4 regions of the Enterobacter sp. SA197 genome follow, and region 4 is predicted to be linked to each of the others. Evidence: predicted binding sites of a transcription regulator. Region 4 holds the regulator's gene; each other region holds the start of a gene.
What was found. The regulator Fur, encoded in region 4, represses iron uptake genes when iron is present. The targets are predictions, from matches to a motif close to ATAATAATGAGAACNACTATCAA.
Positions count from the first base shown of each region.

Region 1: a site for Fur is predicted at 1,286-1,308, ahead of fes (enterochelin esterase). Genes of this name have one in related genera too.
Region 2: a site for Fur is predicted at 2,838-2,860, ahead of M1D91_RS16600 (Nramp family divalent metal transporter). Genes of this name have one in related genera too.
Region 3: a site for Fur is predicted at 5,125-5,147, ahead of M1D91_RS12715 (TonB-dependent receptor domain-containing protein). Genes of this name have one in related genera too.

Region 1 covers NZ_CP096393.1:1,435,360-1,443,438, forward strand. Annotated here, with positions in the region: partial or broken gene M1D91_RS06485 (TonB-dependent siderophore receptor) at 1-1,108, opposite strand, end outside; gene fes (enterochelin esterase) at 1,365-2,573, shown strand; gene M1D91_RS06495 (MbtH family protein) at 2,603-2,803, shown strand; gene entF (enterobactin non-ribosomal peptide synthetase EntF) at 2,817-6,692, shown strand; gene fepC (iron-enterobactin ABC transporter ATP-binding protein) at 7,077-7,877, opposite strand; gene fepG (iron-enterobactin ABC transporter permease) at 7,874-8,079, opposite strand, start outside.
Region 2 covers NZ_CP096393.1:3,533,157-3,541,235, forward strand. Annotated here, with positions in the region: gene mgrA (L-glyceraldehyde 3-phosphate reductase) at 46-1,044, shown strand; gene M1D91_RS16595 (DUF2502 domain-containing protein) at 1,157-1,510, shown strand; gene M1D91_RS16600 (Nramp family divalent metal transporter) at 1,560-2,798, opposite strand; gene nupC (nucleoside permease NupC) at 3,152-4,354, shown strand; gene M1D91_RS16610 (EAL domain-containing protein) at 4,399-6,582, opposite strand; tRNA gene M1D91_RS16615 (tRNA-Ala) at 6,790-6,865, opposite strand; tRNA gene M1D91_RS16620 (tRNA-Ala) at 6,906-6,981, opposite strand; gene M1D91_RS16625 (YfeC-like transcriptional regulator) at 7,202-7,564, shown strand; gene M1D91_RS16630 (YfeC-like transcriptional regulator) at 7,566-7,961, shown strand; gene gltX (glutamate--tRNA ligase) at 8,017-8,079, opposite strand, start outside.
Region 3 covers NZ_CP096393.1:2,720,199-2,728,277, reverse strand. Annotated here, with positions in the region: gene M1D91_RS12735 (MFS transporter) at 1-317, shown strand, start outside; gene M1D91_RS12730 (transporter substrate-binding domain-containing protein) at 382-1,065, shown strand; gene M1D91_RS12725 (LuxR C-terminal-related transcriptional regulator) at 1,154-3,871, opposite strand; gene M1D91_RS12720 (acetoin reductase) at 4,085-4,864, shown strand; gene M1D91_RS12715 (TonB-dependent receptor domain-containing protein) at 5,320-7,317, shown strand; gene paoA (aldehyde dehydrogenase iron-sulfur subunit PaoA) at 7,552-8,079, shown strand, end outside.
Region 4 covers NZ_CP096393.1:1,545,677-1,553,755, forward strand. Annotated here, with positions in the region: gene nagE (N-acetylglucosamine-specific PTS transporter subunit IIBC) at 1-294, shown strand, start outside; gene glnS (glutamine--tRNA ligase) at 471-2,138, shown strand; gene chiP (chitoporin ChiP) at 2,531-3,931, shown strand; gene chiQ (ChiQ/YbfN family lipoprotein) at 3,949-4,281, shown strand; gene fur (ferric iron uptake transcriptional regulator) at 4,344-4,793, opposite strand; gene fldA (flavodoxin FldA) at 5,080-5,610, opposite strand; gene ybfE (LexA regulated protein) at 5,745-6,053, opposite strand; gene ybfF (esterase) at 6,185-6,958, opposite strand; gene seqA (replication initiation negative regulator SeqA) at 7,141-7,692, shown strand; gene pgm (phosphoglucomutase (alpha-D-glucose-1,6-bisphosphate-dependent)) at 7,717-8,079, shown strand, end outside.

The DNA of each region.
Region 1 (8,079 bases), 110 kb from region 4:
GCAAGATTGGTGTCAGAGAATTTATCGCTGTTAAACAGACCTTCCAGACCACCGGCTAACCCTTCACCGAGACGGGAGTTGCGGGTGTGCTCGTACTGCACCCAGTTGCTGGTGGTAACACCATTGTCCCAGCCGCCGTTCCAGGTGACGGAGTAGTTCTGGCGATAAAGACGGTTGGTCTCTTTGCCGTAATTCTTCTTCACGTAGTTATTGGAGCTGCTGTCATTGTTGGTGTTCTGGGTGTCACCCGCGTAGAGGTTGCCCTGACGGCTGTAACCGGCCTGGAACTCCAGCGCCTGCATCGGGGCAAAGTCCCAGCGCACCACGCCGTTGATATCTTTATTCTCAACGCCTTCGCGGCCTGCGGCGAGGGTGTTGGCATAGATGCCGGTGCGCTCGGACTGGTGGTCTTTGTTGATATCCCAGGCATCGGCCTGGGTTTTATTCAGGTTGCCGTACAGACGGAAGCTGACGTCGCCGCCAAGCGGCCCCATCAGGCTGAAATCGGTGCGTTTAGTGGAACCTTCTTCTTTGTGTTCAGGGGCATTGAAGTAGCTGTTCCAGGAGCCATGCCACGCCTGGTCGGTGGATTTTTTAGTGATGATGTTCACCACCCCCCCGCCGCGCCGTTACCGTAGCGCGCCGCCGCCGGGCCACGCAGGACTTCGATGCGCTCAATCATATCTGCCGGTACCCAGTTGGTATCGCCACGGGTATCACGCTCCCCACGCCAGCCCTGACGCACGGAGTTGCGGCTGGTCACCGGTTTGCCGTCGACCAGAATCAGGGTGTTTTCCGGGCCCATACCGCGAATATCAATCTGACGGTTGTTGCCGCGCTGGCCGCTGGTGGAGTTACCGGTCAGGTTGACGCCCGGCATGGTGCGGATGATTTCAGAAACGTCACGCGCGGGGGGATTCTTGCGGATTTCATCGGCGGTGATGGTGGAAACCCCCGGCGCCTGCAGATTCTGCTGCGCGGCGGTTACCACAATGGTGTCTTCGTTGCTGGATGCGTCAGTGGCGGTCTCTGCAGCGAAAGCGGGCAGCGCGGCGCCATAGATCCCAAAATTGACCAGTAAGGTCAGGGAACGGATTTTGTTTTTCATTGTATTTCCTGCTTTTTCCGCCGCGTTCCCAGGTCCATCCTTTCCCAACGGGTAAGGAAAACGGCATGATGTCGCCAGCATGGTGCAACGGGAGCTCATCCTGAGAAAAATCGCAACAGCTGGCCTTTTTAAGATGAAAGACGCGCCGGTATGGGCGCGGGCAATACGCTATTGCAAATGAAAATAATTATCAATAATATTATCAAGAAATTTGATAGTGCAGACAAAAATTCCACAAGTGATTCGGGGTAATAGGGTGGTGTCAGAGACAGGAAGTGATGCCTGGTGGGCGTCAAAACAGGGGCCGGAGTGGGAAAAAATATCACCGGAACAGTACCTTGTCACCTTCTGGTGGCGTGATCCCTCTGGCTGCGAAGCAACCTCACAGGTAAAACGCGTCTGGCTTTATATTACCGGGGTGACCGATCACCATCAGCAGTCTACGCCTCAGTCTTTGCAACGCATCGCCGGCACCGATGTCTGGACATGGCAGACGCCGCTCGAAGCCAGCTGGCGCGGCACCTACTGCTTTATTCCCTCCACACGCACCGATGATTTCCCGCCGCAGGCCGAAATGACTCCCCCGGATCGCAGCGCGCTTCGGGAAGGCTGGCGCAGTCTTTTCCCCCATGCCATTGCCGACCCGCTCAATGCCCATTCCTGGCGCGGTGGTCGGGGCCATCCGGTCTCACCGCTCTCTTTGCCGGGTGCGCCTGAGCAGCCGGGCTGGGATGCAACCGGGGAGCCCTTTACGCCGCCGGTCTGCCTGGAGTGGAAGAGTGAACGTTTACACAATCACCGCCGCGTGTGGGTGTTTACCACCGGCGAGGACGCCTGCGCTGAACGTCCGCTCGCGGTGCTACTGGATGGTCAGTTCTGGGCAGAAAGTATGCCCGTCTGGCCTGCGCTGGCGGCGTTAACCCGGCAGGGCAAACTTCCCCCTGCCGTCTATGTGCTTATCGACGTGATAGATACCGCTCACCGCAGTCGGGAACTCCCGTGTAACCCTGACTTCTGGCTGGCGGTTCAGGAGGAACTTCTGCCTGAGATCCACGCCGTTGCCCCTTTCAGTGACCGCGCGGATCGCACGGTGGTGGCCGGTCAGAGCTTTGGTGGCCTGGCGTCTTTATATGCCGCACTGCACTGGCCTGCGCGTTTTGGCTGTGTGCTGAGCCAGTCCGGTTCTTACTGGTGGCCGCATCGCGGCGGTCGTGAGGATGGCCTGCTTATTGAGCAACTCAAACGTGACGAGCTCTCGGCGCAGGGCTTACGGATTGTGCTGGAGGCAGGTGTTCGCGAACCCCTTATTATGCGCGCCAATCAGGCCCTGCTTGCTGAACTACAGCGTACACAGCCTTCCGTTGTCTGGCGCCAGGTTGACGGCGGTCACGATGCGCTCTGCTGGCGCGGTGGACTGACGGCGGGGCTTATCACCCTCTGGCAGCCCCTGCTGCACGGTGAATGAGCCGCACTTTTTCATGACAGGAGTCAGGTATGGAATTCAGTAATCCCTTCGATAACCCCGAGGGGCAATTTTATATTCTGCAAAATAGTCAGCAGCAGTACAGCCTGTGGCCGCAACAGTGTGCGTTACCGCCGGGCTGGCAGGTAATTTGCGAGCCGGCATCGCAGGCGGAATGCGCCGACTGGCTTGCGCAGCGCTGGCAGACATTAACCCCGGCGCACCATGCCTGATAAGGAGAAACGGATGACCACGCGATTGCCTTTAGTGGCGGCCCAGCCGGGGATCTGGATGGCAGAAAAACTCTCCACGCTGCCCAACGCCTGGAGCGTTGCCCATTACGTGGAGCTGGACGGCGAACTGGATGCGCCTTTACTGGCGCAGGCGATAGCAGAAGGCGTGCGGCAGGCAGATACCCTGCGCATGCGTTTTACCGAAGATGACGGTGAAGTCTGGCAGTGGGTCGATGAGTCCCTGACTTTTCCTCTGCCGCAGCGGGTTGATCTGCGCGCTGAGCGTGACCCCCATGCCGCCGCACTGACGATGATGAATGCCGATCTGGCGCAAAACCTGCGCGTGGACGGTGGCAGGCCATTAGTGCACCACGCCCTTCTTCAGGTAAGTGATACCCGCTGGTACTGGTATCAGCGCTATCACCATTTACTGGTGGATGGATTCAGTTTCCCCGCCATTACCCGCCAGATTGCCGCCATTTACCGCGCAATGCGCCACGGCGCCCCCAACCCGGCATCGCCTTTTACCCCTTTTGCAGAGGTGGTAGAGGAGTATCAGCGCTACCGCGAGAGCGACGCATGGCAGCGGGATAAAGCCTTCTGGTCTGAACATCAGCGCACCTTGCCAGCAGCCGGGACATTATCCGACGCGCCACTGCCCGGGCGTGCTGCGACCACAGATATTCTGCGCCTGAAAATGACCCTGGATACCGCCGCGTTCCGTCGGCTTACTCAGGCGGCACCGGCCTGCCAGCCTGCTGACCTGGCGCTGGCGCTGGTGGCCCTCTGGCTTGGTCGTCTCAGCAGTCGACTGGACTATGCCGCCGGGTTTATCTTTATGCGCCGGATGGGTTCCGCCGCCCTTACCGCCACCGGACCGGTGCTTAACGTCCTGCCCCTCGGCGTACACATTGACGCCAGCCAGACCCTGGCAGAACTGGCGGCAAGCCTTGCCGGGCAGCTAAAAAAAATGCGCCGTCATCAGCGCTACGATGCCGAGCAGATCCTGCGCGATGCGGGTCGCGCCACCGGAGAAGAACCGCTGTTTGGCCCGGTCTTTAACGTCAAAATGTTCGACTACCTGCTGGATGTGGATGGGATTGCCGGGCAGACCCACACGCTTGCGACCGGGCCGGTTAACGATCTGGAGATCGCGCTTTTCCCGGAGGAAGCAGGTGGCCTGACGCTGGAGGTGCTGGCGAACCGCAGTCGCTATGAAGAGACCACGCTGCGCACGCATACTGCCCGTCTGCACGATTTACTCCGCCAGTTTGCCGCGAACCCGGCGCTTCGCTGCGGCGAGGCGCAGCTTCTCTCAGCCCGGGAGAGTGGTCAGCTTGAGAACATTAACGCTACCGGCATCATGCTGCCGGAGACCACGCTGAGTGAATTAGTGGCGCAGCAGGCCGCGAAAACCCCGAATGCCCCGGCGCTGGCGGACGCACACTGGCAGTTCAGCTACCGTGAAATGCGCGAGCAGGTCGTCGCTCTGGCAAACCTGTTGCGTGAGAAAGGCGTGAAGCCGGGCGACTGCGTTGCCGTCGCGCTGCCGCGCTCGGTATTTCTGACGCTGGCCCTGCACGGCATTGTGGAGGCCGGTGCCGCCTGGCTGCCGCTCGATACCGGTTACCCGGACGAGCGCCTGCGGATGATGCTGGACGATGCGCAACCGCGTCTGCTGATTACCTCTGACGATCAGCTTGCCCGCTTCAATGATATTCCAGACCTGGCGCACCTGTGTTACGGCGCACCGCTTGCGGTGTCCGGCGATGCGCCGCTGGCGCTCTCCCGCCCGGAGCACACGGCTTATATCATTTTTACTTCCGGCTCCACCGGTCGCCCGAAAGGGGTAATGGTCGGGCAGACCGCCATCGTCAACCGTCTGTTGTGGATGCAAAACCACTACCCGCTGAGCGCGCAGGATGTGGTGGCGCAGAAAACGCCGTGCAGTTTTGACGTCTCGGTGTGGGAGTTCTGGTGGCCCTTTATCGCCGGGGCGCAACTGGTGATGGCAGAACCCGAGGCGCACCGTGACCCGCTCGCGCTTCAGCAGTTCTTCGCCCGCTTTGGCGTGACGACCACCCACTTTGTGCCGTCGATGCTGGCGGCCTTTGTTGCCTCACTGACTCCGGCAATCGCACGGGAAACCTGTCATACGCTGAACAAGGTGTTCTGTAGCGGCGAAGCGTTGCCAGCCGCGCTGTGCCGCGAGTGGGAAGCGCTGACACACGCACCGTTGCACAATCTGTACGGGCCGACCGAAGCGGCGGTCGACGTGAGCTGGTATCCGGCCCACGGCGAGACGCTGGCGGCGGTGACGGGCACTAGCGTGCCGATTGGTTTTCCGGTTTGGAACACGGGACTGCGTATTCTCGATGGCATGATGCAGCCGGTTCCGCCAGGTGTGGCCGGGGATCTTTACCTCACGGGCATTCAGCTGGCGCAGGGCTACCTCGGCAGGCCGGATCTCACCGCCAGCCGCTTTATCGCCGATCCCTTTGCGGCGGGCGAGCGAATGTACCGCACCGGGGACGTGGCGCGCTGGCTGAACGACGGCGCGGTGGAGTACCTCGGTCGCAGTGACGACCAGCTTAAAATTCGCGGCCAGCGTATTGAACTGGGTGAAATCGACCGGGCGCTGATGACGCTGCCGGATGTGGCGCAGGGGGTTACCCACGCCTGCGTGTTGAATCAGGCCGTGGCAGGGGAGGGCGATGCGCGCCAGCTGGTGGGGTATGTGGTGTCTGACTCCGGTCTGCCGCTCGATGTCACCGCACTTCGCGAGAGGCTGACGCAGCAGCTTCCGGCACATATGGTGCCAGTGGTCCTGCTGCAACTGAGTGAGCTGCCGCTCAGTGCCAATGGCAAACTGGACCGTAAGGCGCTGCCGCTGCCCACGCCAGTGCGTCAGCAGGATGCCCGCCCGGTGCGTGAAGGGGCAGAAACTCAGGTTGCAGGCGCGTTCTCGGCGCTGCTTGGCTGCGAGGTGCAGGATGCGCAGGCCGACTTCTTCGCCCTCGGCGGTCACTCGTTGCTGGCGATGCGGCTCGCGGCACTGCTCAGTAAAACCTTTGAGCGCCATGTGACGCCGGGGCAGATCATGGTCGCCTCCACGGTGGAAAAGCTGGCGCTGCTGGTAACGCAGGACAGTGTCGACAGTCGTATGGGACTGGAAACCCTGCTGCCGTTGCGCGAAGGGAGCGGCCCGACGCTGTTCTGCTTCCATCCTGCATCCGGTTTTGCCTGGCAGTTCAGCGTGCTGGCGCGTTATCTCTCGCCGCGCTGGTCGATTACCGGCATTCAGTCGCCGCGCCCGGAAGGACCCATGCAGCAGGCGGCGACCCTGGATGACGTGTGTGAGCACCATCTGGCGACGCTGCTGGCACAGCAACCGCACGGACCTTACCACCTGTTCGGCTACTCCCTCGGCGGAACGCTGGCGCAGGGGATTGCGGCGCGACTGCGGGCGCGGGGCGAAACGGTGGCATTTTTGGGTCTGCTGGACACCTGGCCGCCGGAGACGCAAAACTGGTCTGAAAAAGAGGCCAACGGTCTGGACCCGGAAGTACTGGCAGAGATTGCGCGCGAGCGCGAGGCGTTTATCGCCGCCCGGCAAGGGCAGGGCTCAGACGAGATGTTTGCCACCATTGAAGGCAACTACGGAGATGCGGTTCGCCTGCTGAGCACCGCTCACAGTACCCATTTTGCCGGGAAAGCCACACTGTTTGTGGCAGAGCGGACACTGCCGCAAGGGATGGATCCGCAACACGCCTGGTCCCCGTGGGTGGATGAGCTGGAGGTGTACCGTCAGGATTGCGCACATGTGGACATTATTTCGCCACAGGCGTTTGAATCCATAGGCCCGGTACTGCGGGAGTTGTTGGGGTGAGGGCAACGTATCATGGTTAGGGGCAACATGCGGCGCTGAGGGTATTTCCGTTCACCTTATGTTCCTTGCTTTTCTGTCACACCAGAACCCGTGAACGTGCAAGGGTGGTTCACCGCCACCACCCTTGCAACCCGGGCTCCCGGCCAGGAAAATCGCCGCTGGCGCGGTGCATTCGTCTTATGTCGTCTGACTATCGGGTCGGGGACCAGCCTACATCCCTGTAGGCTATCCCCTCCGCCCGCTTCCCTGCGGGCGGCCCCGGTCAGCCGTCAACGCCTCATCGATTTTCAGCCGGACCCTGTCATCGCGGTGACTGTTTTATTCTCATTGAGCAATGTTTTCGCTGCAAACCGTGAGGGTGAGGGGGCAAACGCCCGGCAAACCTCACCCGGCGTATTTCCCCAGCGGCACCACCAGCGGCGTATGGGCCACTGGATCCTCAATAATCAAACAACGCAGCCCGTACACCGCTTCAATCAGCTCCGGCGTCACGATTTCCTTCGGCGCACCCTGCGCCACAATCTTACCGTCGCGCAGCGCAATCAGATGGGTGGCATACCGGCAGGCCTGATTCAAATCATGCAACACCGCCGCGAGCGTATACCCCTGCTCGCGGTTGAGATCGCTCAGCAGCTCCAGCACATCAATCTGATAACTGATGTCGAGCCAGGTGGTCGGCTCATCGAGCAGCATAATGGCAGTCTCCTGCGCCAGTACCATCGCAATCCATGCACGCTGGCGCTGACCACCGGAAAGGGTATCCACACTCTGGGTCGCCAGCGTGTCCACCCCCGTTGCCCGCATGGCACGCTTAACGGCCTCTTCATCTTCCTTACGCCAGCGGGTAAACAGCGGCTGATGCGGATAACGTCCGCGGGCCACCAGCTCCTGCACGGTAATATCTCCCGGCGTCGTCGCATTCTGCGCCAGCAGCCCGACGCGACGCGCTACCTCTTTGCTGGCAAAGCGCTGGATCTGCTCGCCATCAAGATAGACATGGCCCTGTTCCGGCGTCATCAGGCGGCTCAGGGTGCGCAGCAGCGTCGATTTCCCGCAGCCGTTGGGGCCGATAATGGCAGTGAAATGCCCATCGGGAATGGCGACACTCAACTCAGTGGCGACAATTTTCTTACCGTAGCCCAGGGTTAGGGCTTCGCCGCGCAAACGGGCTGCTGTATCGATCATTTTTTGCGGGACTCCTGAATCAACAAGGCGATAAGGTAAATGCCACCGAGGCTGACGGTGACGACGCCCACGGGTAACTGATAAGGGATAAACAACTGCTGGGCGCAGATATCTGCCAGTAACAGCAGTAACGCCCCACAGAGCGCCGACTGGGTAAGCCCCCAGCGCGCGGTGGCGCTGAGACGGCGGGCGATGTGCGGCG
Region 2 (8,079 bases), 2.0 Mb from region 4:
CTGCTTTTATGTAAACGTATACACCAAAAAAATAAGGGTACCGGAATGGTTTATCAGGCTGATGAAGCACGTTACCAGCGTATGGATTACCGCCGTTGTGGCGACAGCGGTTTGAAACTTCCGGCAGTATCGCTGGGGTTATGGCATAACTTTGGCGATGCAACGCTGATTGAAAACAGTCGCCAGTTGCTTCGCCATGCTTTCGATCTGGGCATTACCCATTTCGATCTTGCTAATAACTATGGTCCACCGCCAGGTTCGGCAGAGCGTAACTTTGGTCGCCTCCTGCAGGAGGACTTTCTGCCCTATCGCGATGAACTGATTATCTCAAGCAAAGCCGGTTACACCATGTGGGACGGCCCTTACGGTGACTGGGGCTCACGTAAATACCTGATTTCCAGCCTTGACCAGAGCCTTCGCCGCATGGGGCTTGAGTATGTTGATATCTTTTATCATCATCGCCCGGATCCGCAAACGCCGCTCAAAGAGACCATGCGCGCGCTGGATCACGTGGTACGCCAGGGCAAAGCACTCTATGTGGGACTGTCCAACTATCCGGCGGATCTGGCGCGCCAGGCAATTGATATACTGAATGATTTAGGCACCCCCTGCCTGATTCATCAGCCAAAATATTCCCTGTTTGACCGCTGGGTAGAAGATGGTCTGCTGGACGTGCTTGCTGAGAAAGGGGTCGGCAGTATTGCCTTTTCACCGCTTGCCGGAGGCCAGTTGACTGACCGCTATCTCAACGGCATTCCAGCGGATTCCCGTGCCGCCAGCGGCAGTCGGTTCCTGAATCCGGATCAACTGACAGAAGAGAAACTGGCCATCGTGCGTCAGCTCAATGATATTGCAGCAAAACGTGGGCAAAAACTTTCACAAATGGCGCTGGCCTGGGTGCTGCGTGGCGACAGAGTGACCTCCGTACTGATCGGGGCGAGCAAGACCAGCCAGTTGGATGATGCGGTGGGTGCGATGGCGAACCGTCATTTCAGCGCTGCCGAGTGTGAAGCTATCGATGCTCTGCTGGCAGAGGCCCGCTGATCGCATTTTAGCAAAAAATGCTGTCACCCCGGATTTAGGAGTTGTGCCGAAGATGCGGGGTAAAACGTTACATAATATTGCTGCAACAGACCCGTTCGTGAAGGAGAAAACTATGTTCAGGTCACTTATTCTTGCAGCAGCATTAACCGTGTTTTCCCCTCTGGTCACCAGTGTCGCCCATGCGGGCGAAATCACGCTGCTGCCCTCAATCAAGTTACAGATTGGCGACCGCGACAATTATGGTAACTATTGGGATGGTGGTCGCTGGCGCGATCGTGATTACTGGGGCCGTCATTATGAATGGCGTGATAATCGCTGGCGTCCGCACGATCGCGGCTATCATCGCGGTTGGGATAAACGCAGCGCCTACGAGCGTGGCTACCGTGAAGGCTGGCGCGACCGTGACGATCACCGTGGCCCAGGTCGCGGTCACGGGCGGGGTCATGGACATGGGCATCATCACTAAGTAGATGATATTCACAAAAAGGAGCGCGAGCGCTCCTTTTTTATGTCGTTTATAACCCGAGCAATGTGCCCACCAGCAACCAGCCATTAAGCCCTACCACCAGTATCACTATCAGCCAGCCGGTGCGTTTCACCCAGGGCGTGTTCACCAGCTCGCCCATCAGCGTCGGATTGCTGGTGAATACCAGTAGCGGTACCAGCGCCAGCGCAATACCAAAGCTCAGCAGAACCTGGCTCATGACCAGAATTCGCGTCGGGTCCAGCCCCATTAAAATCACCACAAACGAAGGCATCATGGTGATGGTCCGACGTACCCACAACGGAATGTGAAAGCGCACGAATCCCTGCATCACCACCTGCCCTGCCAGCGTCCCTACGACGGTAGATGACAGGCCTGCGGCCACCAGACTCAAGCCAAAGATAGTTGCCGCGGCGTGGCTCAGCAAAGGCTCAAGTGTTAAATAAGCCTGGTCAAGATCGGCAACACCGGTGTGACCGTTAAAATGGAACGCGGCGGCCGCGGTGGCCATCATTGCCAGATTCACAAAACCGGCAATCGTCATGGCGATGCCGACATCCCATTTGGTCGCTGAGTAACGCTCACGACGGGTGCCGTCATGCAGATGCTGGGTTAATGAGGAGTGGAGATAAATGACATGCGGCATGATGGTTGCTCCCAGCACTCCGGCCGCGAGGAAGACAGCTTCGGTACCAGGCAGAGCCGGAATAACGATGCCTTTCATCAGCGGCGCTACCGCAGGTTGCGAGAAGACAAGCTCGACGATATAGGCCGCCGCGACAAAAAGCAGTAACCCGCCGATGACTTTTTCCAGCGGCTTTTGCCCCCGGCGTTGCAGCATTAAAATCAGGAAGGTTGCAATCCCCGTCAGTACCGCCCCCTGCAGGAGGGAGACGCCGAGGATAAGTTTAAACCCGATGGCGGCACCGATAAATTCCGCGAGATCGGTTGCCATTGCGATGATTTCCGCCTGCACCCAGTAGAACCAGACCAGCGGGCGCGGGTAATGATCGCGTATCTGTTCGGCGAGATTTTTACCGGTAGCAATTCCAAGCTTGGCTGAAAGCACCTGAATCAACATCGCCATCAGGTTTGCCCAGACGACGACCCACAGCAACTGATAGCCGAAGCTGGCACCGGCCTGGATGTTGGTAGCAAAATTACCGGGATCGATATAACCGATGGCGGCAATGAACGCCGGTCCCATTAACGCGAACCGTAATTTGCGCGCTGTACGCCCACTGCTATTCTCAACGCGACTATTGCTCATTATTTTGCCTCTAATATAGCCTTTGCTATGTTTAATGCTACCAAAATGAGAATGATTATCAAGTTCATCCAGTGTACGTTATCGTGATTTCTCTGATAGCCAGAAACGATTGAAGGACCAATGATGGTAGACGGAGGTTAAAAGCGATTGTGGGTCACACAATTCTGTTAAGAGTGTAGCATTTAAGTGCAACCTTTCACTTCTTTACTTAACATAACCGAAATGTATGTTGGATCACTAATTTTGAGTCTGGTCACAGGTCATTAATATACTGTGGGTTTGATCTCGTTTTCTTTCCTCTTGTTACATAGAATGTGCACGAAATTCCTACCCGTCTCATATTTGGAGCAAATATGTCCCGCGTTCTGCACTTTGTTCTGGCGCTTGCTGTTGTGGCGCTGCTTGCACTCCTTGTCAGCAGCGACCGCAAAAAAATACGCATTCGCTTTGTTATTCAATTGCTCGTGATCGAAGTACTGTTGGCATGGTTCTTCCTGAACTCCGACGTTGGTCTGGGTTTTGTAAAGGGCTTCTCCGAAATGTTCGAAAAACTGCTCGGGTTCGCCAACGAAGGGACAAACTTCGTCTTCGGCAAAATGAATGACGAAGGTCTGGCATTCTTCTTCCTGAAAGTACTGTGCCCGATTGTCTTCATCTCTGCGCTGATTGGTATTCTGCAACACATTCGCGTGCTGCCGGTCATCATCCGTGCCATTGGGACCGTGTTGTCCAAAGTTAACGGCATGGGCAAGCTGGAGTCTTTCAACGCCGTCAGCTCCCTGATTCTGGGTCAGTCTGAGAACTTTATCGCGTACAAAGATATTCTGGGCAAGATGTCCCGCAACCGCATGTACACCATGGCGGCAACGGCGATGTCTACCGTATCCATGTCCATCGTCGGTGCCTATATGACGATGCTGGAGCCGAAATACGTTGTCGCTGCGCTGGTTCTGAATATGTTCAGCACCTTTATCGTGCTGTCGCTGATTAACCCGTACCGCGTCGATGAAAGCGAAGACAATATTCAGATGTCCAACCTGCATGAAGGCCAGAGCTTCTTCGAAATGCTGGGCGAATACATTCTGGCGGGCTTTAAAGTGGCCATTATTGTTGCAGCGATGCTGATTGGCTTTATTGCACTGATCGCGGCTCTGAACGCCCTCTTCGCAACCGTAACCGGCTGGTTCGGTTACAGCATCTCCTTCCAGGGCATTCTCGGTTACATCTTCTATCCGATTGCCTGGGTAATGGGTGTGCCGTCTTCAGAAGCGCTGCAGGTGGGTAGCATTATGGCGACGAAGCTTGTTTCTAACGAATTTGTGGCCATGATGGATCTGCAAAAAATTGCCGCGACGCTGTCACCACGAGCAGAAGGTATTCTGTCAGTCTTCCTGGTGTCCTTCGCTAACTTCTCCTCCATCGGGATTATCGCTGGTGCGATCAAGGGCCTGAATGAAGAGCAGGGCAACGTGGTCTCTCGCTTCGGCCTGAAACTGGTTTATGGTTCGACCCTGGTGAGCGTGCTGTCGGCGTCCATCGCGGCTCTGGTACTGTAATCACGTTTCATTACGCTTAACAAAACCGGGGAATTTTCCCCGGTTTATTTTTTTAGTGGCTGCGGTTTTCCAAGCAAGTATCCCTGCAAATAATCCACCCCCGCCTGAAGCAACAGCTCCCGCTGCGCCTGAGATTCGACATACTCCGCCACCACCGTCAACGATTTAGCTTTCGCCAGCTCGCATATCGCTTTAACGATTAGCATGTCCTGCGGATCCTCGGTGATATCTCGCACGAAACAGCCATCAATCTTGATGATATCGGCCTCCAGACGTTTGAGCCGTTCAAAATTGGCGTAGCCAGTACCAAAGTCATCAATAGCTATCCTGAATCCAGCCTGACGCAAACGCTGAATGTTTTTAATACTGGTTTCAGCGTTTGAGAAGGCCTGCTCTTCGGTTACTTCGATGATGATTTCGCCGGGAGAAATAGCATAGCGAGCGCAACGTTCCACCAGCTTCTGGCCCGCATCCTCTTGCATTAAGGTAAGTGGCAAGAGATTCACTGAAAAACGGGCTGCCGGGGAGGGTGCAGGATGGGCATGCATCCACTGTAAAAGGGTCTCAAAGACATGCATATCGAAACGCAAACTGAGGTTAAAGCGGGCAATCACCGGGATAAATTGCGCCGGGCTTAGCATCCTGTTGTCACTCATCAGCCGCGTTAATATTTCGTGATAGCCATTGCCATTTGCATCCTGAATAGGTTGTGCATAGAGCACCAGCCCATTCTCATCCAGCGCGCGTTTTACCTGGTGCAGTAAATGCACACGCGCCGACGTCTGCAGGCTGACATCGCTAAGGCTGAGGGTTAACGCCATAACCTGCCGGGTCATACTGGCTTGTTCTGATAACCAGCTCAGTTGCCCTAACGTATGGTGGAGTGTCTCCCCTGCCCCGCTCATCTCCCCCCAGGAAGCGCCAAATTCCACATCCATTCCGTCGTTGTGCCAGTAAATCCGTCGACTGTTAAGATGTGCAACCATCTGATGGAGGCGCTCGACGGCACCCTCCCCCTTTAAAACCAGAATTAATTCGCTGCCAGGCAACTGAAAAAGCTGCTCTCCACGCAGCAGGAATGGCTGCAATTCCCGTGTCACGCTCCGTTTAAAATGAACCCGCATCATCATGCCGTAATGTCGGCTGAGAAATTCGAGGTTATGCATATGTAAACAGCAGACGACATTGTCCGGAACTTCTGCCAGACATAACTCCAGCGCCCGTAAGTTAGGCAGACCAGTGAGAGGGTCGGTGAGGGCCTGTTCCTGCCAGCGACGCTTTATCCACTCATTGCGATGATGAATTCTCGTCATATATATCAGACAGATGGAAAAGCAGATCAGGACTGACATAATGAAGGCCAGAGAATATTCCGTATTCACCCCTTCCAGAAAATGATGGTTATAACTCAGCAGCGTAAATGCGGAAAGTGGCCATAAAAGCATAATTAACGGATATCGTAATTTACTGACCGCAAGGGTAAAAATAATAAAAATAACCGGAACCAGATAACCGGCAATATAGTCGGATTCCGTATAAGAACAGAGAGTGCTGAGTAATGTAATAAGGGCAGAAAGCCAGGAAAAGGTAAAAAGTCGGTTCTTCTTACTTATACAGGGTTTAATGTTCGTTAACCAGAATGCACGTCCATAGCGTGGATTGAGTATCATCCGAAGCGGGTAATAGAACATCATCGTAAAGATAAGCGCAGCACAAATCAGATTCTGGATGTCGATAATAGTGTAAACAACCGATGCAGACCCAAAGTAACTGGACAGATAAACCGGGAATGAAAACCAGCGTCCGGCGATATACATCAATGCTTTTATGGCAAGCGGGGTAGCAAAACCCAGCAAAAAAATCCGTAGCCCCATGTTTTTATTAGGAATGCCATGACGCCACCTTGAACCTAATTTCCACCGTACGATGGCACATGCGGCAAATGCGGGTAGTAACTGGCAAAATAAAAGGATACTCGCCTGCATTAAAGTTAAATTTAACAGCCATTGATTAACAACAGCAAAGCTTATGATAATCGGTAAAACAGCCCGGCGACCAAATAATAATAAAACAGAAAACATGATGCTCAACGGTAACCAGGTGAGGTAAACAGGGCTGGAGTCTACTACCGCAACAGGTGAAATAATGCGTGAAAAAGGAACAATGAATAAACAAATAATTAACGCTATGATAAACGTTCTAACGTTTTTATTCATTTTCACTTTCATAGGCGCTAATTGTCACTGACTGGTCATTTTATGAGTAGGCCGGATAATAGGTTTATTCATAATGTGAAGCAAGTTGGCGGATCAATAAAGCACGCTTATTACGGTGGTTTTAACAATATGAAACTAAACAACCAACAATGAAATGAATTTACAGGAGATGGAGCGTAGAAAAACAAAAACCCCCGCGTAAACGCGAGGGTCTGAAAGTGGTGGAGCTAAGCGGGATCGAACCGCTGACCTCTTGCATGCCATGCAAGCGCTCTCCCAGCTGAGCTATAGCCCCAAATTTTCTTTACGCACCAAATTCACCTGGGATGATGATTTGGTGGAGCTAAGCGGGATCGAACCGCTGACCTCTTGCATGCCATGCAAGCGCTCTCCCAGCTGAGCTATAGCCCCATCGCGTAAAGCGTGTCGTGTTGACGGGCGGCATAATATGAATTCCCTCGCCAGGTGTCAACGGCAAAATCATATGCCTGCAATCAACCGCTGAAAAAGCAAACAACTGGAGAACATTGCGAAGCCACTCGCAGTCAGTAGTTAAACCTGTCACATTTTCTCGTAAAATGATGCTATAACATCAACGCGTAATTACCCCTACTTTGACTCTGGAAATATGATGCTCAAGGAACGAATGACGCCAGAAGAGTTAGCAAAACTCACTGGCTATAGTCGTCAAACCATAAACAAATGGGTGCGAAAAGAAGGCTGGGTGACCACACCCAAACCGGGGGTTCAGGGCGGCAAAGCTCGGCTGGTTCTGATCAATGAGCAGGTTCGGGATTTCATTCGTAATACGCAACGCGCCGGGAGTGACCTCCCCTTCTCTGTTGAACCGGCAAAAGACGCAGCGCTGGAGACGTTACTTCTCACGTTGGCCAAAGAGATGACCCGCCTGGAACAACAACAACTTTCATCACTGCTTTTGCGTGAAGGCATCACAGGATTATTGGCTCGATTAGGGATCCGCGAAAACAATTAATATGAAACTTCCAGATAAAATGACCACCGAGGAGTTAGCGGAATTTCTTGGGGTGGCTAAACAAACGGTGAATCGCTGGATACGTCAGCATAAGTGGTCAACGGAGCGTTTACCGGGCATTAAAGGTGGGCGCGCCAGGCTGATTCATCTGAATAAAGATGTGCGCCTGTTTATCATGAAAACGCCAGGGATGCGCCATCGCATTTCCCCGGCCGTCGCCACCGAGCCGTTACCCTATTACGCCTCGGAAACACTTACTCCTGCCCTGCTACGTATTCTCAATGTCCTGAAAAATTTAACGCCTTATGAGCAGGAGGCTTTGAGTGTATTGCTGGCAAGAGAAGGTATTCACGGGCTTCTGGACAGGCTTCAAATCACGCAGCCTGAAGAGCGATAAGAAAACGGCAGGAAAATCCTGCCGTTTCATTTCATTCTAACGAGGGGGAGCTACTTTACTGCTGGCTTTCACGCTCAGCAATGAAACCCAGCGCTTTATTAATACGCTCAACGCTGCG
Region 3 (8,079 bases), 1.2 Mb from region 4:
TTGCCCTCTCAAGCTGGATGTGGCTCTCGTTGTTGGCACTCTTTGCGCTGGGAGGCTGTGACATGGTGAGTATGGTTATCCGTGGCTCCCTGGTGCAGCTCGATACCCCGGACGAGATGCGCGGGCGTGTTAATGCGGTGAACGCTATCTTTATCAATACCTCAAACCAACTGGGCGAGTTTGAGTCCGGAATGCTCGCCGCCTGGCTGGGGGCCGTACCCGCCGCCGCCATTGGCGGTATTGGCACGCTTATCGTGGTCGCACTGTGGATGAAATGGTTCCCCGGTCTGCGTCATCGCCAGCGCCTGGAGAGTTAAGGTGCCTGCATGCTGCTATCCTCAGTAAGGATAATTTTATCCTTCACGTCGTAAGGCTATCCCGATGACAGATATTGCAGCCGCACCTTTACGCTTTGCCATTAATCTCGGTAATGGCGTACTCGCAAACGTTAATGAACACGGACAACCTGGTGGCATCACCGTTGCACTGGCCAACAGAATCGCCGCAAGCCTTAGGCGTAAGCCAGAATTTGTGACCTATCCTGCCGCAGGAGAGGTGGTCGAGGATGCGGGAAAGGGGGTCTGGGATATTGCTTTCCTGGCTGTTGATCCGAAGCGCGAAGCCGTGTTGCGCTTTACCTCCCCCTATATCACCATTCAGGGCACGCTACTGGTCAGGCAGAACAGTAACTGGCAAAGCGTGGCCGAGATGGATAAACCCGGTGTGGTCATCAATGTGGGCAAGAATGCGGCCTATGACCTGTGGCTGACCCGTGAAATTCATGCTGCCACTCTCATACGACATGCCTCCTCCCGGACGGCAATTGATGCCTTTCTCGACGGCGCGGGTGAGATGGCGGCAGGCATCCGTCAGCCGCTGGAAAAAACCGCGCGGGAAAACCCCGATTTTCGGGTGCTGCCGGACGATTTCACCGGTATCCGGCAGGCGATATGTGTGGCGAAAAATGACTCGCGCTATTTTGCCTCGCTTATTTCACTCCTTGCCCGGTGGCAGCAGGATGGTGAACTGAAGGCGCTGCTGGATGAGCACCTTATGCAAAGGTGAGTGCGACCGCTACTTTCAACCTGCGGGTCAGTGCAGTGAACAGCCGGTAACCGGCGGCCTGTATCAAAAAAGCGAGGGTTGAGAGGCGTCATCCGGCATGACTGACCTCATCAGGCGCGGTCAACATTTTTAACTTCCTCGCCTGATTCACTGCCTGGATGCGCCCGCTCACGCCGAGTTTTTCGTAGAGCTGCTTGAGATGCCACTTCACTGTTTCTACTGAAATGCCGAGAGTGCGGGCGATAGCTTTATTGGAGTCGCCATTCGCGATCAAACGTAGCGTCTGCTGCTCGCGCTCCGTGAGCCGTGGCGCGCCGGTTTCAGGAGTCACCGGACTCCCCGGCAGCGTCTCAAGCTCCGCCACCAGGGTTGAAAAACGCCTGCTCTCACGCATCCGGACAAGCAGGGCAAGCAGATCCGGCCCGGCATCACGCAGGCACTGCAACATTTGATGTTCCTTGATCTTTAAAAGCGCCGGTTGACAGGTCAGCGCGGCACGTTCGACCTCACCCGCGCGCCAGAGCGCGACCGCCTGTAGTAAGCGCGTGCGCAGCGCGAAGTGCCATTCTGTGCAGGCCTCCTGCTCCGCAACCAGGGGTTCAAGCGTGGCGGCGGCGCAGAGCGGGGCGTTATCGAGCAGCAGCAGATGGCTTTGTGTCACAGCGCGACACCAGTCTGCAACACGATTTTGCTTATCGCGAGCGAGAGATGATAGTTCCCCCATAGTCTGTTTCACCCGCAGGATATCGCCAGGGACAGGTGACAACGTCACGCTACCGGCAATCAGCGCCAGCCGTGCGCGCCACCAGCCACGTTGCAGTGCCAGTCGTTCGGCATGGCGGAGTAACTGCTGCGCTTTATCATCGCGTCCGTTCAGGCGTTCCCAGCGTGCCAGCGTCAGGTAACAGAGTGTAACGCCATCGGCAGGGCAAACCTCATCAATCATCTCCAGGCGCGGTGTCAGAAGCGAATGGGCGTACTGCCCGTCGCCTCGCTCCAGCGCAATGGCGGCCAGCACCGGGACCAGCGTCGCTCCGCTGCTTGAGTGCGGGCCAGTCTGCTGTTCAGCCTGCTGCAGCGCCTGTGTAGCCTGACGCTCAGCTTCATTCAGATTCCCCTGACGGAACCAGGCGAGCGACAGCACAAATGCCCGGTAGACCTCAATAAACAGGTTACGATTTTTTTGCAGTCCGACGGGAAAACGTTGCTGAACATCGAGGGCGCGCTGAGGCTGTCCCAGCGCCAGATGGCAGTAAGCGAGAATATTACAGACAAGCCCGTCAACCCACACATCGCCACAGGGCACCTCTGACAGTAGGGGCTCCACAAGTGCAATACTGCCGGTGATGTTATCAGCAAAGGCTTCACAGATAGCGCGCACCACACGCTGCTTTATGCGTGTTGAGTGACCAGGCGCCTCTGGTTGTTCAGCGGTCAGCGAATCAATGGCATCCAGCAACTGACGGGCATCGGCAAAATGAAAATGGTGCGCCAGCGCCCAGGCCAGATTGAGCTGAAGTTCAACGCGGGAGGGATCGGGCGTGGCGGGAAAATGACGGGTCCAGCGCACCAGGCTGTCAATGTCACCCTCTTCAGCAAGAGACTGCGCGCCGGCTTCAGCATGGCGGAGGGTCAATTTTCCGGCCGCCAGGGCGTGACGTATGGCTTCCGCCCATAACTGCTGAGCAGCAAACCAGTTTCCCGCCCGCTCGTGTAGCTGACCAATATCCACATTCCCTTGTTGTTGTAGCCGTTTTCGCAGTGCGTCACGCATCAGAGGGTGATAGCGAAACCAGAGGCCGCTCTCATCCAGGGCGCTGAGAAACAAATTATGCTGTTCAATCCAGTGCAGCATGGCCGCACCGTTCGTTGATTTAGTGACAGTGTCACATAATTCCGGGTGCAGACGGTTCAGCACTGAGGTAAGCATCAGAAACTCAACCACTGCCTGCGGAAGCGGCGAGAAAATCACCTCATCCAGATAGCGCTCTATGAAGCGGGAGCCAGCACGAAGTTCTCCGGTCAGCGGGTGTGGACGGGCGCCAGTCTGCGGCGCGAGAGTAGCCATTTTCATGCCCGCCACCCAGCCTTCGGTAAGAACATGCAGCTGAGGAATATCCTGTGTCGTCAACGAGGGGGCGAAGTAGCGCTGTGCCTCGGTGAGGGTAAAACGTAACGCCTGGTCATCTATCTCAACGTACTGTTCCTGTAACCGAAGGCGGCTCAGGCTGAATGGCAGCCGGGTGCGACTACCCATAATCAAATGAAGGCAGGCTGGCGCGTGGTGTAACAGCCAGCGTATGCCTTCATGAATATGGGGATCGTGGATGCAGTGAAAGTCATCAAGGATCAGGTACAGCGGATGTGGGCAGGCATGGAGGGCATTGGTCAGCTCCGCCAGACCGGGCGCACTGTCCCTGGCCGGTTCATCACCTTCTGGGCGGGCAGAGAGGGTATCCAGCCCCGCGTAAAGCGGACGCAGCGCGCGAAGTAAGTAACGCATAAAGAGGGCGGGATCGTTGTCGTCCTCTTCCAGACTGAGCCAGGCCAGGGCGTCTCCCTGGGCCTGACGGGTGCGATACCACTGGGCCAGCAGCGTCGTTTTGCCAAAGCCTGCGCCAGCGCAGACCAGCGTCAGGGTGGCAGCCGAACCCTTTTTGAGCTGCGCCAGTAAGCGATCCCGCTGTAATAACGCCCCCGGCGTGCGGGGCGGTGTCAGCTTGGTCAGGATCAGCGGCAGTTTATGCGCAAAGCGAAAGGGGGTGTCGTTTACGTTCTCTTCAGGGAGGTGACCTTGGGGGGGCATAAACGCCATGCAACCGCGACCTCGTTAATGTTTCTTTTCCCTGAGTGTACCGAAGGAGCCGCATCGTCACCAGCGTTGTGCCCGGATAACCGCCCGTTGTGCAGGATCCCCCCCATCAGAGGGGGTAGGCCACCCTGGCTTGCTGGCGGTACTGTAACTGCATATCTGCTGTGGTAAATGCAGCGTTTTCAGTCAGGATGAGGTGAAGAAAGTATGACAATTGAAAATAAAGTCGCGTTGGTGACAGGTGCCGGGCAGGGGATTGGGCGCGGTATCGCATTGCGTCTGGCAAAAGATGGCGCGTCAGTCATGCTGGTGGATATGAACGCAGAAGCTCTGGAAACCGTGGCGTCTGAAGTGCGCGCGCTGGGGCGCAAGGCTGCCACCTTTGTGGCTGATATTTCCGATCGCGAACAGGTTTATGAAGCCGTCGCCCGCGCCGAGCGTGAACTGGGTGGTTTTGACATTATCGTTAACAATGCGGGTATTGCGCAGGTGCAGCCTCTTTCGGATGTTACGCCGCAGGAAGTGGACAACATTATGCGCATTAACGTGCAGGGTACCCTCTGGGGCATCCAGGCCGCTGCGAAAAAATTCGAAGAGCGTAAACAGAAAGGCAAAATTATTAACGCCTGTTCTATTGCCGGGCATGACGGCTTCGCCATGCTGGGCATTTACTCCGCGACCAAGTTCGCGGTGCGCGCGCTGACGCAGGCGGCTGCCAAAGAGTATGCCAGTCGTGGGATCACGGTAAATGCCTACTGCCCGGGGATTGTTGGCACCGGCATGTGGACCGAAATTGACCAGCGCTTTGCCGAGATTACAGGTGCGCCAGTCGGAGAAACGTACAAAAAATACGTGGAAGGTATTGCGCTGGGCCGTGCAGAAACCCCGGACGACGTCGCAAGTCTGGTCTCTTACCTGGCGGGCCCTGATTCAGACTACGTAACCGGCCAGGCTATTCTCATTGACGGTGGGATTGTCTACCGCTAACCGCAACCCGCAGGCGACAACAGGCATCCTTTTAAAGACGTTTATTCCCTCTTGATGCCAGAACCCATAGCGAGCGGCCACAGCCGCTTGCTATTTTCGCCCCGCAACTCACTTCCCCTACCTCAACGCGACGTGATACCTACACGCCTTACTCGCTCTCCCGTCTTTTGAAACGCGCCGCGAGCAGATAACCAGGGCACGTCTGCGGTCATCCGCAAAAATAATAAGCGCTGCACAAGTCGCATACATCACAATTGCAAATGATATTAAGATTGATTACCATTTGCGACACGTAAACAACTGTAAAGAAAAATGACATGTCTTCACAACCGGTGAGAAGCAGAGCGCGCGTTACCTTTTGGTTGGAACCTTCACGCAAAGCCGCGATGCAGGTGGAGACTGTCAACATTAACCGCCTTTACGCCCCACTTTAAACCCACGTTAAGGACGCTTCAGTGATTACCCAGACACGCATAGCCGTGGCGATGACGCTCGCCCTCGCACACCTTCCCGCTGCTGTTTTGGCCGCAGATAACGAGACAAAAAATGAAGATGAGCTGGTGGTGACGGCCACCGGCTTTAGCCAGGAACGGCGCGAAGCACCTGCCACCATATCCGTGGTTGACGAAAAAGCGCTGAACACCCGCTCGAATCAGAATGTTACGGAGGCACTGCACGAAATGCCCGGTGTGCTGACGGGCAGTGGAAACGGTAGCCTGGCGTCAGGGGATGTGCAGATGCGCGGCATGGGGTCAACCTACACCGCGTACATGGTGAACGGTATTAAACAAGGCACCCGCGAATCCCGTCCTTACGGTCATCACATCGGGTCGGAGGCGAACTTTATGCCGCCGCTCGCCGCCATTGAGCGCATTGAGGTTATCCGTGGGCCGATGTCCTCGCTCTATGGATCCGACTCCATTGGCGGCGTGGTTAACGTTATCACCAAAAAGGCGTTCAACCTTGAGAGATGGACCGGCGTGCTGGAGGACAACTACTTCCTTCAGGAGAAGAGCGAATACGGCAACACGAATCAGACCAATGCTTTTGTCATGGGGCCGGTTATCCCCGGTAAGCTTGGGATCAGCGTCGGTGCTGACTATCTCGATCGCCGTGATGACGACAGCGTGAACGACGAGCGTTTTGTTAAGCACCAGGCCGGAAATCTGGATGCTACCGTGTCGATGTCTCCCGTTGACACCCAGCTATGGGAGCTTAATGCATCACGGGGACTGCAGGAGAAAACGCATAACGACAGCGCGTGGTACTGGGGGTTTGAGCGTGAGGCGGCCTCGCTTTCTCAACATGCCTGGTATGGCGATGACCTGGTGGAGGCGAGGAACTTCATCAGCTACGAAAAAGCCCGCACCGAATACCGTGTGCCCGGCATGTCTTCGCAATTTATTGAACAACGTAATGTTGAAGCCAATAGCGCGAATACCTTTACCCTTGGCGATCACAAACTCACGGTGGGGGCAAACTTCACCCGAAATTCGCTTGATGACACCTTTGGCATTGAGGACAAAATCGCGCCAGGGGTTACGCCGGTCAGTAAAATCCACCGCGACGGATGGGCGCTGTTTGCAGAAGATGCGTGGATGATGGTGCCGGACTTCACGCTCACCACCTCTGCACGTCTGGATCACGATAGCTACTTTGGCTACCACGTTACCCCTAAGCTTTATGGTAACTGGACTATCGACGAAAGCTGGGCCCTGAAAGGGGGCGTATCGGCAGGGTATAAAAAACCGGATTTACGGGAGAACAACGCCGGATTCACCAGCGTTTACGGTGCCTATCCCTATTCAGAAATCGGCATCGGCAATGACGATTTGAAACCGGAAGAGAGTGTGAATACCGAGGTGGGCCTGTACTGGCAGCAGGACGCACTGGCGCTGGATGCGACCCTCTTCTACACCCGGTTTAAAAACAAAATCAGCGACAGAACCATCTGCACAGCCTCCGGGACACAGACCTGTCAGTACAATGGCTATGTGGCGCAGACGGTGTTCCAGTATTTCAACATCAGCGATGCAGAAATCTATGGACTTGAGCTGAACGGAGACTGGCAGGTAACGGACACACTGAAGGCGAATGCGAACTACACCTGGACTCACAGCGAGCAGAAGAATGGCATTTATAAGGGCTATGCGTTGAGTGAGTACCCGAGCAGCATGGCTAACGTCTCGCTGACCTGGAATGCGGCACAAGCCCTGGAGTTGTGGACTAAAGCCAGCTGGCGCAGCAATACGCCGGATCTCGGAACCGCTAACTCAACAGAAGCTTATGCGCTGGTTGATTTAGGTGCCCGTTACCATCTGACCAAAGACATCACCCTGATGGGAGGCGTCTATAACCTGTTCGATGTTAACCCGCTCCATGTCACCTCCTATAACCAGACCTCCATTCTGGAAGGACGCCGTTACAATATAGGGGCGCGCTACGAGTTTTAATCCTCCAGCCGGAGCCCTCACGCTCCGGCGTTTTCCTCCTGTTACTCCTGGATAAGAGAGACGCTCTGTCCCTTTTATGCCAGCAAACCCGCCCACCGGATGCGCCTCGCCCGTTTCCCTTTTAAGAATAATCCTGCCGCACCTGGCGACTATGCTTAACCATTATTCAAAAAACGCATAAAGCGTCGGTTAATTTTTCTGATTTCTATAAATAAAACATACTGGAGGCCTGGCATGAGCAACCAAGGCGAAACCCCGGCAGCGTTGTCACCTGCGCGTGAGAACACCGTCAGTACTACCCCCGCACCTGTCATCCTGCCGCTTTCGCTGAAGGTGAACGGCGTGATGCATCAGCTTGACGTGGATACCCGCACCACCTTACTTGATGCCCTGCGGGAAAATCTTCATCTGACCGGCAGTAAAAAAGGCTGCGATCACGGTCAGTGCGGGGCCTGTACCGTCATTGTGGATGGGCGCAGGATCAACAGTTGTCTGACCCTTGCCGTGATGCATCAGGATGCGGAGATAACCACTATTGAAGGTCTCGGCACGCCGGATAATCTTCACCCCATGCAGGCGGCGTTTATCGAGCATGACGGATACCAGTGCGGCTACTGTACGCCTGGACAAATTTGCTCCTCGGTGGCGATGTTGCAGGAAATTGAAGCGGGCATTCCTAGTCACGTCACGCACGATCTGGTGTCACCGCCCCGACGAACGCCTGAAGAGGTGCGCGAGCGTATGAGCGGAAATCTCTGCCGC
Region 4 (8,079 bases):
ACTAACCACGCGTTCTGTCTCGAGACGGAGAAAGGAGCGGAGATTGTGGTTCACATGGGCATCGATACCGTAGCGCTGGCTGGACAGGGCTTCTCCCGTCTGGTCGAGGAGGGGGCACAGGTGGTGGCCGGGCAACCTGTCCTGGAAATGGATCTGGATTACCTGAACGCCACAGCACGTTCAATGATAAGTCCGGTGGTATGCAGCAATATTGATGACTTCTCCGGGCTGGTAATTAAAGCTCAGGGCGCCGTTGTTGCAGGTCAAACGCCGCTGTACGACATCAAAGGCTAATCGCGTTTCGTAGTGGTTTTGCCAAAAGCGGCAGAGGACATTTTCTCTGCCGCTTTTTTTTGCATTAACTTGCATAGTCCGTTTTGTATATATTTTCCGTAAACAAGGGTTGTCTGGAAGACCCGCTTATAAGATCATGTTCCGTTATACGTTGTTTACGCTTTGAGGAATCTACGATGAGTGAGGCTGAAGCCCGCCCGACTAATTTTATTCGTCAGATCATTGACGAAGATCTTGCTACCGGTAAGCACAATTCCGTTTGCACCCGTTTCCCGCCTGAACCGAACGGCTACCTGCATATCGGCCACGCGAAATCTATCTGCCTTAATTTTGGTATCGCGCAAGACTATAACGGGCAATGCAATCTGCGTTTCGATGACACGAACCCGGTGAAGGAAGATATCGAATACGTTGACTCCATCAAAAATGACGTAGAGTGGCTGGGTTTCCACTGGTCTGGTGATGTGCGTTACTCCTCGGACTACTTTGATCAACTGCATCAGTATGCGGTTGAGCTGATCACCAAAGGTCTTGCCTTTGTTGATGAACTCTCAGCAGACGAGATCCGCGAGTATCGCGGTTCGCTTACCGCGCCTGGCAAAAATAGTCCATTCCGCGACCGGAGTGTTGAAGAGAACCTTGCCCTGTTTGAAAAGATGCGGGCTGGTGGCTTTGAAGAAGGTAAAGCTTGCCTGCGCGCCAAAATTGATATGGCTTCCCCCTTTATTGTGTTGCGCGATCCGGTGCTGTACCGCATCAAATTTGCGGAACACCATCAGACAGGTAACAAGTGGTGCATATATCCGATGTACGACTTTACCCACTGCATCAGTGATGCGCTGGAAGGCATTACGCATTCTCTGTGCACGCTGGAATTCCAGGATAACCGTCGCTTGTACGACTGGGTGCTGGACAACATTTCTATTCCGGTTCACCCGCGCCAGTATGAATTTTCGCGCCTGAATCTGGAATACACCGTAATGTCAAAACGTAAGCTGAACCTGCTGGTGACGGACAAACATGTTGAAGGCTGGGATGACCCGCGTATGCCGACCATCTCCGGGCTGCGTCGCCGTGGTTACACCGCCGGATCCATCCGTGAATTCTGCAAACGTATTGGCGTGACGAAGCAGGACAACACCATTGAGATGGCTTCGCTGGAATCCTGCATCCGTGAAGATCTTAACGAAAACGCGCCGCGCGCGATGGCAGTAATCGATCCGGTTAAACTGGTTATCGAAAACTACCCGCAGGGTGGGAGCGAAATTGTCACCATGCTTAATCATCCGAACAAACCGGAAATGGGCAGTCGGGAAGTACCCTTCAGCGGTGAAATCTGGATCGATCGCGCCGATTTTCGCGAAGAAGCTAATAAACAGTACAAGCGACTGGTGATGGGCAAAGAAGTGCGTCTGCGCAACGCCTACGTGGTAAAAGCTGAACGCGTTGAGAAGGACGCCGAAGGCAATATCACCACTATTTTCTGCACCTATGATGCTGACACTCTGAGCAAAGATCCGGCAGATGGTCGCAAGGTAAAAGGCGTGGTTCACTGGGTCAGCGCTGCGCACGCGCTTCCGGTAGAAATTCGTCTGTATGACCGTTTATTCAGCGTCCCGAACCCGGGTGCTGCTGAAGACTTCCTGTCGGTGATGAATCCGGAATCCCTGGTCATTAAACAGGGTTATGCGGAGCCATCCCTGCAGGCCGCAGAAGCGGGTAAAGCTTATCAGTTCGAACGTGAAGGTTATTTCTGTCTCGATAACCGCTACGCCACGGCACAGAAACTGGTCTTTAACCGCACGGTTGGTCTTCGTGATACCTGGGCGAAAGTCGGCGAATAATTGCAGCTAATCTCATGAACGCCGCTTTGTGCGGCGTTTTTTTATTCTATAACGACGCTGTTATTACTGAACGTAAATAATGGTTTGTGGTTGACCTGAAAAATTGTTTTAATTTTATTATTTTCTATTTTCATTTTTAGCAATTTTTTTAGTGAGCCCTTTCTTCTCTCAATAATATTTCTAATCCTCTTCCTCTATTCAAGAAATATGTGTCCCTTGTCATATTCTTGGTTTTCTTTCTGGCAAATAACTTGATCCTGATAGTCGGTAAAAATAACCTTGATTCGTGGTGTGAAAGAAGTTTGCAGCCACACTTTGCCATTTTTTTATGCTTATTTTCTTGCTGCCTGCCTTTGCACAGCATTTTTGTATTTAGTCAAAGAGGAACAATTATGATCGCGTTTACCGCTAAACGTAAGGCGATAGCATTAGCTATTGTCGGTACAACAACACTATCAGCTTTAATAGCACCCCCGGTGGCCAGGGCCGCAGGGTTTGTTGAAGATTCTACACTTACTGGCGGTGTCTATTACTGGCAGCGTGAACGCGACCGTAAAGATGTCACTGATGGTAATAAATATAAAACCAATCTGGCGCATTCTACCTGGAATACCAATCTCGATTTCCAGTCTGGTTATGCAGCAGATATGTTTGGTTTCGACGTTGCGGCATTTGCAGCTATTGAAATGGCCGAATCTTCAGGTAGCGCACATCCTAATGAAATGGCGTTTTCTAACAGCCATAAGGTCTATGATGAAGACTGGGCTGGAGACCGAAGTGGGGCAAGTCTCTATACTGCTGCGGCAAAATTTAAGTACGGGCCGTTATGGGCCAGAGCGGGCTATATCCAGCCCACCGGTCAGACGCTACTGGCGTCCAACTGGAGTTTTATGCCGGGTACGTATCAAGGTACGGAAATTGGCGTAAATCTCGACTATGAAGATTGCGGTACCCTGAGTTTCTCCTATATGTGGGCCAATGAATATAAGGCCCCCTGGTATAACGAAACCGATAATTTTTACCAGAATGATGGCGTGAGTAAAATTGATTATGTCCACTCCATTGGCGCGCAATATGATTTTAAAAATGATTTCATTTTAGAAGCGGCATTTGGACAGGCACAGGGCTATGTAGATCAGTACTTCGCGAAAGCCAGTTATAAATTTGATATTGCTGGGAGTCCGCTGTCTACAAGCTATCAGTTCTACAGCTCACGTGATAAAGCATCTAATCACACTATCAATGATATTTATGATGGTACGGCCTGGTTACAGGCGCTGACCTTTAATTATGCCGCAGGGCCCGTTGATTTACGTCTGGAGGGCACATGGGTAAAAGCGGACGGCCGGCAGGGAAATTTCAACTCACGTATGACACCACTTTATGGCTCGTCAAATGGCCGACTGGATATCTGGTGGGATAATCGTTCTGACTTTAACGCCCATAATGAAAAAGCGGTATTTGTTGGCGCTATGTATGATTTGAAAGATTTAAATCTTCCGGGCTGGGCGGTAGGTGCCTCATATGTTTATGGCTGGGATGCCAAACCATCCAACGTTTCGTCTGGCGATAAATACTATAAGGCCGGCAATTCAATTAAGGAATCCGCTTACAGCCTGGATGTGGTTTATACCCTGCAGGACGGCATGGCGAAAGGCACATTATTTAAGCTGCACTTTACCCAGTTCGATAATCACTCCGATATTCCAAGCTGGGGTGGGGGTTACAACAACATCTTCCAGGATGAGCGCGACGTGAAATTTATCGTCATTGCACCTTTTACGATTTTCTGAGGCGAGGGTAGGGCAACATGAATAAAAGTATAATGACTCTGTTTATGGTTCTGGGGCTTACCGCCTGCGTACAGCAACCTCAGGCGCCGAAAGAAGATATGCGTTTGAGAGCGGCTTATAGTGCCTGTATTAATACTGCAGAAGGTTCATCGGAAAAACTTGAAGCCTGCCGTAGCGTGCTGGAAGTGCTGAAGTCAGAAAAGGCGCATCAACAATTTGCCCACGAAGAGTCGGTACGCACCCTGGATTATCAGCAGTGCCTTGAAGCCACCCATACGGGGAATGGTCAGGCGGTAAAAGCCAACTGCGATCGTATCTGGCAGGAAATTCGTAGCAACAATACGCAGTAGCCACCCAGGGTAAACCAATAAAAAAGCCAACCTTCAGGTTGGCTTTTTACGTTTACGGAAGATTACTTAGCAATCTCGTGGGCGTTTTCATCGCTGCGGCAGTCGCCTTCAGCGCAATGGCCGTAGAGGTACAGGCTATGGTTCGTCAGGCGAATGCCGTGTTGGGAGGCAATTTCACGCTGCCGGGCTTCAATGGAGTCATCACTGAATTCAATCACTTTGCCACAGTCGAGGCAAATCAGGTGGTCATGGTGATGCTGCTGAGTCAGTTCAAAGACAGATTTGCCGCCTTCGAAATTATGGCGGGTTACGATCCCGGCATCATCAAACTGGTTCAGTACACGGTAAACCGTTGCCAGCCCGATCTCTTCGCCCATATCGATAAGGCGCTTATATAAATCTTCCGCACTGACATGATGGTTGTCCGGCTCCTGAAGCACTTCCAGGATTTTCAAGCGAGGAAGCGTGACTTTCAGGCCGGCCTTCTTTAATGCGGTATTGTTGTCAGTCATGCGGAATCTGTCCTGTTGCTAAACGATTCGCTTCCGGGGAGGGAAGCTACAAGGAATGCTCTGGGAAATGCGTCTCATTATAGAACTGCCATGTCTAAATGAAAACTGCAAGTCCTCAAGTAAAGTAAGCGTATAAAACGTGGTAGCGCCAACAAAGTCATGCGGTATCCGTTTCAACCAGGCCATATTGTACAGTGCTGGCGGCAAAAGTTAAAAAAATGTAGCAATTATTTCCATTGGTTTTAACTATCAATAAGGCGCAACATGTAGATTGCGCCATATACTGTCAGGCATTAATAATTGCGGTAAGGTTCAGCTCTTCAGAAATCTGTTTCACCCATTTTTCGACGCGACCCGCGGTGAGCTCCGGTTGACGATCTTCATCAATAGCCAGACCTACAAAGTGATCATCGTCAGCAAGGCCTTTGGACGCTTCAAAATGGTAACCTTCTGTCGGCCAGTGACCAACGATGACCGCGCCGCGCGGTTCGATGATGTCACGGATAGTCCCCAGTGCATCACAGAAGTATTCGGCATAATCTTCCTGGTCACCGCAACCAAAAAGGGCAACCAGCTTTCCATTGAAATCAATCTCTTCCAGCGTCGGGAAAAAGTCGTCCCAGTCACACTGTGCTTCGCCGTAATACCAGGTTGGAATACCCAGCAACAGAATATCGTAACCTTCCAGATCTTCTTTGCTGCTCTTCGCAATATCGTGAACATCCGCAACATCTTTACCAAGCTGCGCCTGAATCATTTTTGCGATGTTTTCGGTATTACCGGTGTCGCTGCCGAAAAAAATGCCAGTGATTGCCATGAGTAAAATAACCTCTTGAAACTTAATGATATGGTGGTGGCGTTTAGCCCACGGATAAGGGCAATCATAGCAGATAGGAGAAGCGCGCGGAAACTGCAATCGCCTCGGACTGCACTCTCTGCTACATGAAAGCGTTAATCAGACGAAGATTCAGAGTAATCAATGCTGTTCAGCGCTTTGAGCTGTTCCAGCAACATCTCTTCAATGAGTTCACTGCGGCTCATTTGACGCGCGTCTGCCAGGGCATTCAGTGCGTCCACTGCCTCAGCATTTATTTTCAATTCGACGCGTTTAAGCCCACGAAATTTATCGCGTTTAAGCTGGTTACGCTTGTTAATGCGTAATTGCTCGTCGCGAGAGAGCGGATTGGTTTTGGGACGTCCCGGGCGACGCTCATTCGCGAACAGATCTAGTGTCGTGCGGTCCGTTTGTTCTTTAGCCATGGTTTAAGGATACTACGGGAAGTACAAGCAATCGGGTCATTGCCCGGGCTGATTAGCGCGCCATCATACATCAGCGATGCAGGGACGCCAACGCCCGGGCGCGTTATGGCGACCGGTCGCCGGGTTTTTAATCAGTTCGTCTTTTCAGAGAGATAACGGCGGATGGCGCGTAAAACGGCATCTGGCTTTTCTGCATGTACCCAGTGCCCCGCGCCCGCAATGACATGCGCCTTCGCCTGAGGAAACTGGCTGAGTAACGCCTGCCGGTACTGCTCAGTCACATAAGGGGAGTTACCGCCGGGAATGAAAAGAGCGGGGTGGTTCCAGGCCGGAACGGCTTCCCAACCCACAATATGCGGATACTCTTCCCATAATACGGGAACGTTAAATCGCCACTGGCCCTCACTAAAAGATTTCAGAAGAAACTGAATAACGCCCTCTTCATCAATTACCGTGCGCATCACGGCCGCTGCTTGCTGGCGCGTGGTGACCTTTGCATCCGTTACGGCATTGATGGCGGCGAAAATCTCGTCATGGCGACGTACAGCGTAATCGACAGGGGCAATATCAATAGCCACCAGCCCGTCAATACGTTCCGGCGCAATCGCCGTTAATGCCATCACCGCTTTGCCGCCCATGGAGTGGCCGATGAAGGTAGCGCGTTCGATACCCTGCGCGTCCAGTGTCTCGACCAGATCCTGCGCCATTGCCGGATAATTCATCGTGTCGGAACGGTCAGACTGCCCGTGATTACGCATATCCACTTGCAGAATATCATGATCAAGGACGAGGTCGCGGGCAAGGATACCCAGGTTGTCAAGGCTGCCAAACAGGCCATGAACCAGGACGATGGGAGAATTGTTGTGCGATTGTTGTGCAGTTTGCGCTCGGGTATTCAATTTCATGGCAAAGTTCTTTTTTTCGCTCTTTCGGATTAGGGTATTATGTTGAACATTCTGCCGCCCGGCTGCAAGGTTCAGAGGTAATCTAACTTAGCCGCCACTCAGGTTAAGCGCTATCCGCTGTTGAGATTTGACTCTATAATCTCAATAACTTGTATTCAGATAAGACACTGCACTGGATTAAAATGAAAACGATTGAAGTTGATGATGAACTCTACAGTTATATTGCCAGCCACACGAAGCATATTGGTGAGAGCGCATCCGACATTTTACGGCGCATGTTGAAATTTTCCGCCTCCTCTCAACCTGCTGCCACGCTGACCGCCGCTGCAAAAGAAACCCCTGTTACACCGAAGGTTGAAGAGACTAAACCGACGAACACCGCGAAGGACAGGGTGCGTGCCGTGCGCGAGCTTCTGCTTTCGGATGAATACGCTGAACAGAAAAAAGCGGTTAACCGTTTCATGCTGGTGCTGTCTACACTCTATTCTCTGGACAATAAAGCCTTTGCAGAATCCACTGAGTCTCTGCACGGGCGGACCCGCGTATACTTTGCGTCTGACGAACAAACCTTGTTGCAAAATGGCACGCAGACTAAGCCAAAACAGGTGCCAGACACGCCATACTGGGTCATCACCAACACTAATACGGGTCGTAAATGCAGCATGATCGAACACATCATGCAGTCAATGCAGTTCCCGGCGGAATTGATTGAAAAGGTTTGCGGCACAATTTAATCCTTGCATAAGAAGGACCAGGCAATGGCTAACCATGAACGTGCAGGTCAACCTGCGCAGCAGAGCGATTTGATCAACGTCGCCCAACTTACCGCCCAGTACTACGTGCTGAAGCCGGAAGTGGGTAACGCTGAACATGCGGTAAAATTTGGTACATCAGGCCACCGTGGCAGTGCGTGGCGCCACAGCTTTAACGAGCCTCATATTCTGGCGATTGCTCAGGCGATTGCTGAAGAGCGCGCTAAAAACGGCATCACCGGGCCATGCTACGTGGGTAAAGATACCCATGCTTTGTCTGAACCTGCGTTCATCTCCGTGCTTGAAGTGCTGGCAGCAAATGGCGTTGACCTCATTGTGCAGGAAAACAACGGCTTTACGCCTACGCCG